One region of the Micromonospora sp. NPDC049801 genome, then DNA from elsewhere that is predicted to be linked to it. Evidence: riboswitches for the same ligand, from Rfam matches in the RefSeq annotation. Region 1 holds a riboswitch; the other holds the start of a gene.

Evidence for each region. A riboswitch is a leader RNA that binds a small molecule or an ion and turns the genes downstream of it on or off. The one in region 1 is predicted to bind cyclic di-AMP.
Region 2: another riboswitch for cyclic di-AMP. It lies ahead of AB0I89_RS27060 (hypothetical protein); the one in region 1 lies ahead of AB0I89_RS21605 (NlpC/P60 family protein).

Annotation. Positions count from the first base shown of each region.
Region 1 covers NZ_JBFAMS010000012.1:84,528-88,935, reverse strand. The annotation lists gene AB0I89_RS21615 (pyridoxamine 5'-phosphate oxidase family protein) at 1-105, opposite strand, end outside; gene dcd (dCTP deaminase) at 183-761, shown strand; gene AB0I89_RS21605 (NlpC/P60 family protein) at 833-1,873, opposite strand; cyclic di-AMP (ydaO/yuaA leader) riboswitch at 1,886-2,021, opposite strand; gene AB0I89_RS21600 (peptidoglycan recognition family protein) at 2,257-4,212, shown strand; gene AB0I89_RS21595 (NlpC/P60 family protein) at 4,271-4,408, opposite strand, start outside.
Region 2 covers NZ_JBFAMS010000017.1:62,518-66,925, reverse strand. The annotation lists gene AB0I89_RS27070 (AAA family ATPase) at 1-1,081, shown strand, start outside; gene AB0I89_RS27065 (cation diffusion facilitator family transporter) at 1,189-2,106, shown strand; cyclic di-AMP (ydaO/yuaA leader) riboswitch at 2,219-2,350, shown strand; gene AB0I89_RS27060 (hypothetical protein) at 2,404-3,432, shown strand; gene AB0I89_RS27055 (hypothetical protein) at 3,526-4,053, shown strand; gene AB0I89_RS27050 (SRPBCC family protein) at 4,073-4,408, opposite strand, start outside.

The DNA of each region.
Region 1 (4,408 bases):
GACCGTGGCCAGATAGCCGAAGCCCGGCCCGTACTGCTGCAGGAGAACGCGGATGCCGTCGGCGAGGCGGGGCTCGTCGACGGCGAAATCGGACCAGGAAGCCATGCGAGCATTCTATCGAACAAATGTACGAGGAGCGACCTCGACACGCTGGTCACCGCCCACCTCGCTATGGTGGTCCGATGCTGCTCTCCGACCGTGACCTGGTCTCCGAGATCAAGGCCGGCACGCTGGGCCTGGAGCCGTTCGAGCCCACCCTGGTCCAACCCTCCAGCATCGACGTACGACTCGACCGGCTGTTCCGGGTCTTCAACAACCATCTCTACACCCACATCGACCCGGCCATGCAGCAGGACGACCTGACCTCGGTGGTCGAGGTGCCCGACGGCGAGCCGTTCGTGCTGCACCCGGGAGAGTTCGTGCTCGCCTCGACGCTGGAGGTGATCTCGCTCGGCGACCAGCTCGCCGGCCGACTGGAGGGGAAGAGCTCGCTGGGCCGCCTCGGCCTGCTCACCCACTCAACCGCCGGGTTCATCGACCCGGGCTTCTCCGGGCACGTCACGCTGGAGCTGTCCAACGTGGCGAACCTGCCGATCACCCTCTGGCCGGGCATGAAGATTGGTCAGCTCTGCATCTTCCGACTCTCGTCGCCCGCCGAACACCCGTACGGCTCGGTGGTCTACGGCTCGCGTTACCAGGGTCAGCGAGGCCCGACGCCCAGTCGCTCCTGGCAGAACTGGCGTGCCTGGCCGACGCGCTGATCCGCCCTTGCGATGTAAGGAAGGGCCCCCTTCTATACCTGAGGCGTTAGAAGGGGGCCCTTCCTTACACCTCAGCCGGGGCGACCGTAGCTGTGGATGGGCCCGTCGTCGACCTTCTTCATCTTGACGGGCACACCGGCCTGGGAGGCGTGCACCACCCAGCCGTCGCCGACGTACATCCCGACGTGGTGGATGTCGCTGTAGTAGAAGACCAGGTCACCGGGGCGCAGGTCGCCCTTGCTGACGTTCTTGGTCACCCGGCTCTGCGCGGCGGCGTTGTGCGGCAGCGACACACCGGCCTTCGCCCAGGCGGCCAGCATCAGCCCGGAGCAGTCGTACGAGTTCGGACCCTCGGCGCCCCACACGTACGGCTTGCCGATCTGGGCGCAGGCGAACTTGACCGCGATGCCGGCACCGCCACCCGGGTAGCTGGCCGGGCAGGGCGCGGGACGCAGCGAACCGCCGCCGCCGTTGCCGTACACCTTGAGGCGCAGCTTCTGTAGCCGGTCGATCTCCTCGTTGATCTGCTTCTTCTTCGCCGCCAACTGGGCCTCGGTGCGGGTCAGCTGGACCACCATCTCGTCCAGCGGCGCCTTCTGCCGGGCCAGCTCGTTGCGCAGGTCGGCGACCTGGCGGACGTCCTCCTGCTGGTTGTGGGCGAAGCGGTCGAGCATTTCGAGCTGACCGACCATCTCACTGGGCGACCGGCTGCCGAGCATCGTGTTGACGGTCGACAGGTTTTCACCCATGTACGCGCGGACGGCCAGCGCGCTGACCTTGTCCATCGCGGCGTCGACCTGGCGCTCCAGCGGCGCGATGCGGGCGGCGAGCGTGTCGGCCTGCTTGCGCTTGAAGGCCAGGTCGGCTCGGGTGGCGTTGTGCCGCTCGATGATCGGTTCGAGCTTGTTCCAGTCGTCGTCGATCTGCCGTTCGATCTCGGCGACGGACGGGTCGGCGTGGGCCACCGTGGCGCTACCGGTCAGGACGACGGCGACGCCGACCAGGGCGGCGAGGGCGGTGGTGAAGCGGGACCAGCGTGGACGCGGCACGGTCGACGTCGGGTCGGCCGGGGCCGACCGTCCGGACGACGGCCGCGGGGCTTGGAGGGCCACCGGGTTCCGTACTCCTTCTTCCTGACCGCCTACCGGGTTAGCTGACGGGTTCGGGCGGGAAGTGGGCGCCCTACCGCAGGAACTGCGGATTCACCCCGAGGAACCTGGGTCCCCGGCTCGCTCGCGAGCGACTCGGCGGTGTCGGTCCGTTACCGCCCGGGGTGGGCAGACCTGCTACCGGGCCGACGAATGACCAGAGTAGAGACGGCCGTTACCGATCCGCAACCCGTGCGGCCGTGACACTCCGTACCGATTGCGGCGGGCCATCGAGCGGACGTGAAGATTTCCTTCCGTACGTTTCGAAACATGGAAAGGTATTGACGTGGGCTCCCGAGCAGGACGAAGGTGACGGCACCGACACCAGTTCACATGTAGGGGGTTCGATGAAACGTCCGACCCTGCTCGCCGTCGCGCTCGTCACCGCCACGGCGGCCGTGCCGCTGTCCGCCGGCCCGGCCACCGCGGCCCCCGCCGCCGACCGCCAGCAGCAGTACGCCGCCGCGGCGACCGAGTACGGCGTACCCATCGACGTACTACTCGGCGTCTCCTACCTGGAGTCCCGCTGGGACAGCAATGCCGGCACGCCGAGCACCAGCGGCGGCTACGGCCCGATGCACCTGACCGACGCCCGGCACGTGACCGCCCTGCCCCGGGGCGGTCACCACGACGCCCCGGGAGAGGATCCGCGCGGCGACGAGTCCCGTCGTCCTCTCGCACCGGCGCCCGCCACCGGCAACGCGCCGCCCAGCGCCGCGCTGCAGACCGTGGACGCCGCCGCCGCGCTCACCGGCGCCACCGCCGAGGCGCTGCGCACCGACCCGACGACGAACCTCCGGGGTGGGGCGGCGCTGCTGGCCGCGTACCAACGGGAGGTCGGCGCCCCGGTCGGAGTCGGCACCGACCCGGGCACCTGGTACGGCGCGGTGGCCCGCTATGCCGGCGCGGACAGCGCCGATGCCGCGGCGGCCTTCGCCGACGAGGTCTTCACCACGATCGGCGCGGGCGAGACGCGGGTGACCGACGACGGCCAGCGGGTCACGCTGCCGGCCCGGGCGGTACGACCCGAGCGGTCCTGGCTGGACCGACTGGGGCTGCGGCGACTCGCCCGCCCGGACGGGTTGGAGTGCCCGAGCACCGTGTCCTGTGAGTGGATCCCGGCACCCTACGCGGCGTTCGGCGACGGCGACTACGGCAACCACGACCTGTCCGACCGGCCCGCCCGGCAGAAGATCGAGTACATCGTCATCCACGACACCGAGGCGAGTTGGGCGACCACCCTGCAACTCGTCCAGGACCCAACCTACGTGAGCTGGCACTACTCGCTGCGCTCGGTGGACGGGCACATCGCCCAGCACGTCCGCACCAAGGACGTCGCCTGGCACGCCGGCAACTGGTACGTCAACGCCAAGTCGATCGGGCTGGAACACGAGGGCTTCGCCGCGCAGGGCACCTGGTACACGGAGGCGATGTACCGCACGTCGGCGAAGCTCGTGCGGCACCTCGCGCTGCGGCTGGGCATCCCGCTGGACCGCCAGCACATCATCGGCCACGACAACGTGCCCGGCACCACGGCGGCGACGGTCCGCGGGATGCACTGGGACCCGGGGCCGTACTGGGACTGGACGCACTACTTCGACCTGCTGCACGCCCCTCGGCTGGACACCGGCACCCCGGCCACCGGGCTGGTCCGGATCGACCCCGACTACGCGACAAACCAGCCGGCGTTCACCGGATGCGTCACCCCGGGGGCACCGTGCGCGCCCCGCGGTTCCTCGTCGGTGGTGCTACGCACCGCGCCGGCTCCGGACGCGCCACTGGTCAACGACATCGCGCTGCGCCCCGACGGCACCCCGAACACGATGGACGTGTCGGACCACGGTGCCCGCGCGTCCGCCGGCCAGACGTACGCGCTGGCCGGTCGACAGGGCGACTGGACGGCCATCTGGTACCTCGGGCAGCGGGCGTGGTTCCACAACCCCGCGTCCGCGCCGACGGCCACCTGGACGGTCGGCATGGTGGTCACCCCGAAGCCCGGCCGGGCCACGATCCCCGTCTACGGGCGGGCGTACCCGGAGCAGGCGGCCTACCCGGCCGGCGTGCCGTACCAGGCGATCTCACCGTTGCAGTACACCCTCGCCGCCGGCCAGCGGTACGCCGTCGGCGCGGTGCTGCCCGGCGAGTACTACCGGGCCAGCACGTTCGACGGCTCCTCGCCCGGCGACTGGACGGTGATCCGGGGCCAGAACCGGTACGCGCAGATCCAGTTCGGCCACCGCGTCATGTACGTCGACCTCGCCGACGTGCAGTTGCTGCCGTCCCCGGTGGGCGCACCCCGCTGAGGAACCACGACGGCCCCCGGTCGAGGTGACCGGGGGCCGTCGTCGTGCGTGCTGGGGATCAGCCAGGTCGGCGGAACCCGGCGACCGGCATGGTGTTGATGCTGGACACCTGCACCGGTTTACCGGCGCGTGGCGCGTGCACCATCTGGTTGTTGCCCAGATACAGCCCGACATGACTCAGGCCCGAGTAGAAGAA
Region 2 (4,408 bases), on a different contig from region 1:
CGACGGTGTCTTCGCCGCGCTGTGGGCGCAGGCCCGGCGCGTGAACATCGGCCGGCTGCCCGAGCAGCGGGCCTTCGAGGACGAGATCGCGGAGCGGCCGGAGTTCCGGGAGTTCCTCAAGGCCTGGTGGCCGCGCCTGCACCCCCGGCACGTGCTGGGCTGGCTGGCTCGACCGGATCGGCTGCGCCGGTACGCCGGCGGGATCCTCTCCGGCGCGGAGATCCGGCTGCTCGGCACGGCGTACCAGAGTCTGGACAGTGCGGGCCTGACCATCGCGGACGTGGCGCTGCTCGACGAGCTGGACGCGCTGCTCGGCAAGCCGGTGAAACCGGCGCGGGCCCGGCGCGACCCGTTCCAGCTCGCGGGCGGCGTTCGTGAGCTGAGCACCGCGGCCGACCGGCAGCGGGCCGCCCGCGCGGCGGCCCGGGAGCGGCCGGAGGACTACCGGGAGTACGCGCACGTGGTCGTCGACGAGGCGCAGGACGTCTCGCCGATGCAGTGGCGGATGATCGGTCGGCGTGGGCGGTTGGCCTCGTGGACGGTGGTGGGCGACCCGGCGCAGACCGCCTGGACCGGTGACCCCGAGGAGCTGACCCGCTCCCGCGACCAGGCGCTGGGCCGGCGCAAACGGCACGAGTTCACGCTCACCACCAACTACCGCAACTCGGCGGAGATCTTCGCGGTGGCGGCGGCGGAGATCCGCCGGCTCTATCCGGACCTGCCCCTGCCGAGGGCCGTCCGCTCCACCGGCGTCGACCCGGTCGAGCTGGTGGTGCCGCCCGCCGGGCTCCAGGCCGCGGCCGTACAGGCGGCCACCGGCCTGCTGGGCGAGGTCGACGGCACGGTCGGGGTGATCACGCCGGTCACCCGCCGCGACGAGGTCGCCGGCTGGCTCGACGCGCTCGGCGCGACGCGCTTGCAGGTGGTGACCAGCCTGGAGGCCAAGGGCATGGAGTACGACGGGGTCGTGCTGGTCGCCCCCAGCGAGATCCGGGCCGATCCGGGCTCGGGTGTACGCACGCTCTACGTGGCGCTCTCCCGGGCAACCCAGCGGCTCACCACCGTCGACCCGACCGGCTGACCGTCGGGTTGGCGCGCCCAGGGGCCGGCCCTCGCCCTACACTTGCACACATAGCGATGTGAGCATACATTTGACCGGGTCCCGGGCGACGTCGGAGGGTGGGTCTCGTGGGAGCAGGACATGACCACCACCACGGGTCGGTCGCCAACGCCGCCCACCAGCATCGCGGACGGCTCTGGGCGGCCTTCGGACTGCTCGCTGCCCTGATGGTGGTCGAGGCGGTGACCGCCTTCCACACCGGCTCGCTGGCGCTGCTCTCCGACGCCGGGCACATGTTCACCGACGTACTCGGCATCGGGATGGCGCTCGCCGCGATCACCGCCACGCGGCGGGCCACCGGCGACCCGCAACGCACCTTCGGGCTCTACCGCCTCGAAGTTCTCGCCGCGCTGGCCAACGCCGTCCTGCTCTCCGGCGTGGCGGTCTACGTGGTGATCGAGGCGATCGGCCGGTTCGGCGACCCGCACCGGGTGCTCAGCGGTCCGATGCTCACGGTGGCCATCCTCGGCCTGCTCGCGAACGTGGTCGCCTTCGGGCTGCTGCGCGCCGGCGCCCGGGAGAGCATCAACCTCCAGGGCGCCTACCTGGAGGTGCTGGGCGACCTGCTCGGCTCGCTCGGCGTGATCGGCGCTGCGCTGCTCATCGCCGTCACCGACTGGTGGTGGGCCGATCCGCTGGTCGCGGTTGCGATCGGCGTGTTCATCCTGCCGCGCACCTGGCGGCTGGGGCGGGCCGCCGTACGCATCCTCGTGCAGGCCGCCCCGGAACACCTCCAGGTCACCGCCGTGCACGACCGTCTGGCCGCGGTGCCCGGCGTGGTCGAGGTGCACGACCTGCACGTCTGGACGCTCACCTCGGGCATGGAGGTGGCCTCCGCGCACCTGACCATGGCGCCCGGCGCGGAGGTCGGCGCGGTGCTCACCGCGGCGCGTACCGCCCTGCGGGACGACTTCCGCATCGAGCACGCCACGCTGCAGACCGAACCCGGTGCCGCCCCGGGCGCCTGCGGTTCCGTCGAGTGGTGACCGTCATCCTTCGCGATGGTGCCGGCACCTTCCGTCACATCGGCTGCACAGACCCCACCAGCACCGGTAGGCTCTGTCCCGGCCACCACCCGGCGGCGCCTCCCGGCGCCGGTGGCGGCCGTCGCCTAATCGCCCGGCAGGGCGAACCGGGGAACCATGTTCCTGGGGTGCATCCGCGTCAGCGGTAGGGATCTTCCGTCCCGAACCCGTCAGCTAACCCGGTCGGCGGCTGACGGAAGGACATGCGTAGTGGCACCAGCACGACCACCCGCCGCCCGGCTTGCGGCACTGATCGTCATGATGGTCACCCTCGGCGTCGCGCTTCCGGTCGGCGCCGCCACCGCCGCTCCCCCCGCCGGCCTGCGGGCCGCCGCCGCGCCCGACGGCGACGAGGAGGGCGGCACCCCGGCGCTACGGGCCCAGCTCGAGGCGGCCAGCAAGGGCTACCTGGACGCGAAGCGCGCGCTGGACACCTCCATCCAGCGGCAACAGCAGCTCGCGGTCAAGCTGAAGGACACCGAGGCCGAGATGACCGTACGCAACGGCAAGGTCGGCGAGATCGCCGGCGTCGCGTACCGCACCGGCCGACTCAGCACCGTCTCGGCCCTGCTCAACAGCAACACCCCCGAGGGCTTCATGGACCGGGCGGCCGCCCTCGACGTGGTGGCCGCCAACGAGGACCGGGTGCTGCGCGACCTGCACGCCACCCGGGACGAGGCGAACCGCACCCGCGTCGCCCTCGACGGCGAGATCCGGGAGCAGCGTAAGCAGGTCGAGGTGATGGCCAAGCGCAAGGAGCAGGCCGAGCGGGCCCTGACGGTCGCCAACGACAAGGCACGCGCCAGCGCCGCCGCCGACACCGACACCGGCTCCAACCGTGGCACCTCCACCGCCAACGCCCAGCCCGCACCGCGCAACTCCGACGGCTCCTGGCCATCCGAGTCGTGCAGCATCAACGACCCCACCCCGGCCAGCGGCTGCATCACCCCCCGCACCCTGCACGCGCTCAACCAGGCCAAGGCCGCCGGCTTCACCCGGTACGTCTCCTGTCACCGCAACGGCGGCTCGGGCGAGCACCCCAAGGGCCGGGCCTGCGACTTCGCCGCGCAGAAGGGTGGCTTCGGCGGCATCGCCACCGGCGGCGACAAGACGTACGGCAACAACCTGGCCGCGTACTTCATCCGCAACGCCGACCGGCTCGCGGTGCTCTACGTGATCTGGTTCAAGCAGATCTGGCTACCCAGCAGCGGCTGGAAGTCGTACAGCGGGGGGAACGGCGACCCCTCCAGCGACCACACCAACCACGTGCACCTGTCGGTGTACTGACCACCGACGCCGTCCGGGGTACGTCAGCGGGCGTACCCCGGACGTCGTCGCTGGTCGGACGACCACGCGGGGTCGGGCCGGGAGCATTCGGGTATGCCGCGAATCGCGCCCCGCACGCGCAAGGCCCTGCTCACCCTGCACCTGGTCACCTCCCTCGGCTGGCTCGGGGCCGACCTGGTGCTACTCACCCTCGGCATCGCGGCACAGCGCGGCGCCGACCCGGCCGTGGTCTACCCGGTCGCCGGGCTCGTCGGCACCGTGCTCTTCGCGCCGCTGAGCGTGCTCGTGTGGCTCGTCGGTGTCGCCAGCGCGCTGCTCACCCCCTGGGGCCTGCTGCGCTACCGCTGGGTGGTGATCAAGCTCGTGATCACCACAGTGATGGTCGGGCTGGTGCTGTTCCTGCTCACGCCGAACCTGCGGCACGCCGCCGCGCTGGGCGCCGCGCTACCGACGCGGGACCGCGCCGACCTGGTGATCGCGCCCGCGGTGTCGACCAGCCTCATGATCATCGCGACGGTCCTGTCGACGTACAAGCCCTGGGGACGCCGACCCGCCGGCGGCACGACGCGGGATCGCCCTGCGCGCCCCGTGACGCCACGTCACGCACCAATAAGGAAGTAGTGGGCGCGGGACCGAGGGCTCACGGCGCGGGGTCGTCGAGGGCCGCGCCGAGGCGCGCGGCCAGGGCGAGGTGGGCGGCGCGGGCCTGACCGAAGGCGTACCGGAACAGGGGTGTCGGCGCGCGCAGGGTGATGTCGACGTCGATGCGGACCAGACCGTCCGGCTCGGCGCGCAGCCGGGTGTGGTTGCGAACCGTGGTGGCGGGCCACTGGCGGGCCACGGTGACGATCTCGTCGGGCTCGCTGACCAGCACGTCCGCGTGGTACGTGGTGCGAAAGCGCAGCGGGCCGGCGACCAGCCTGTCGTTGATCGTGTAGCTGGCGCGGGCCCCCGGGCGGGGCGGCACCTCGCGCAC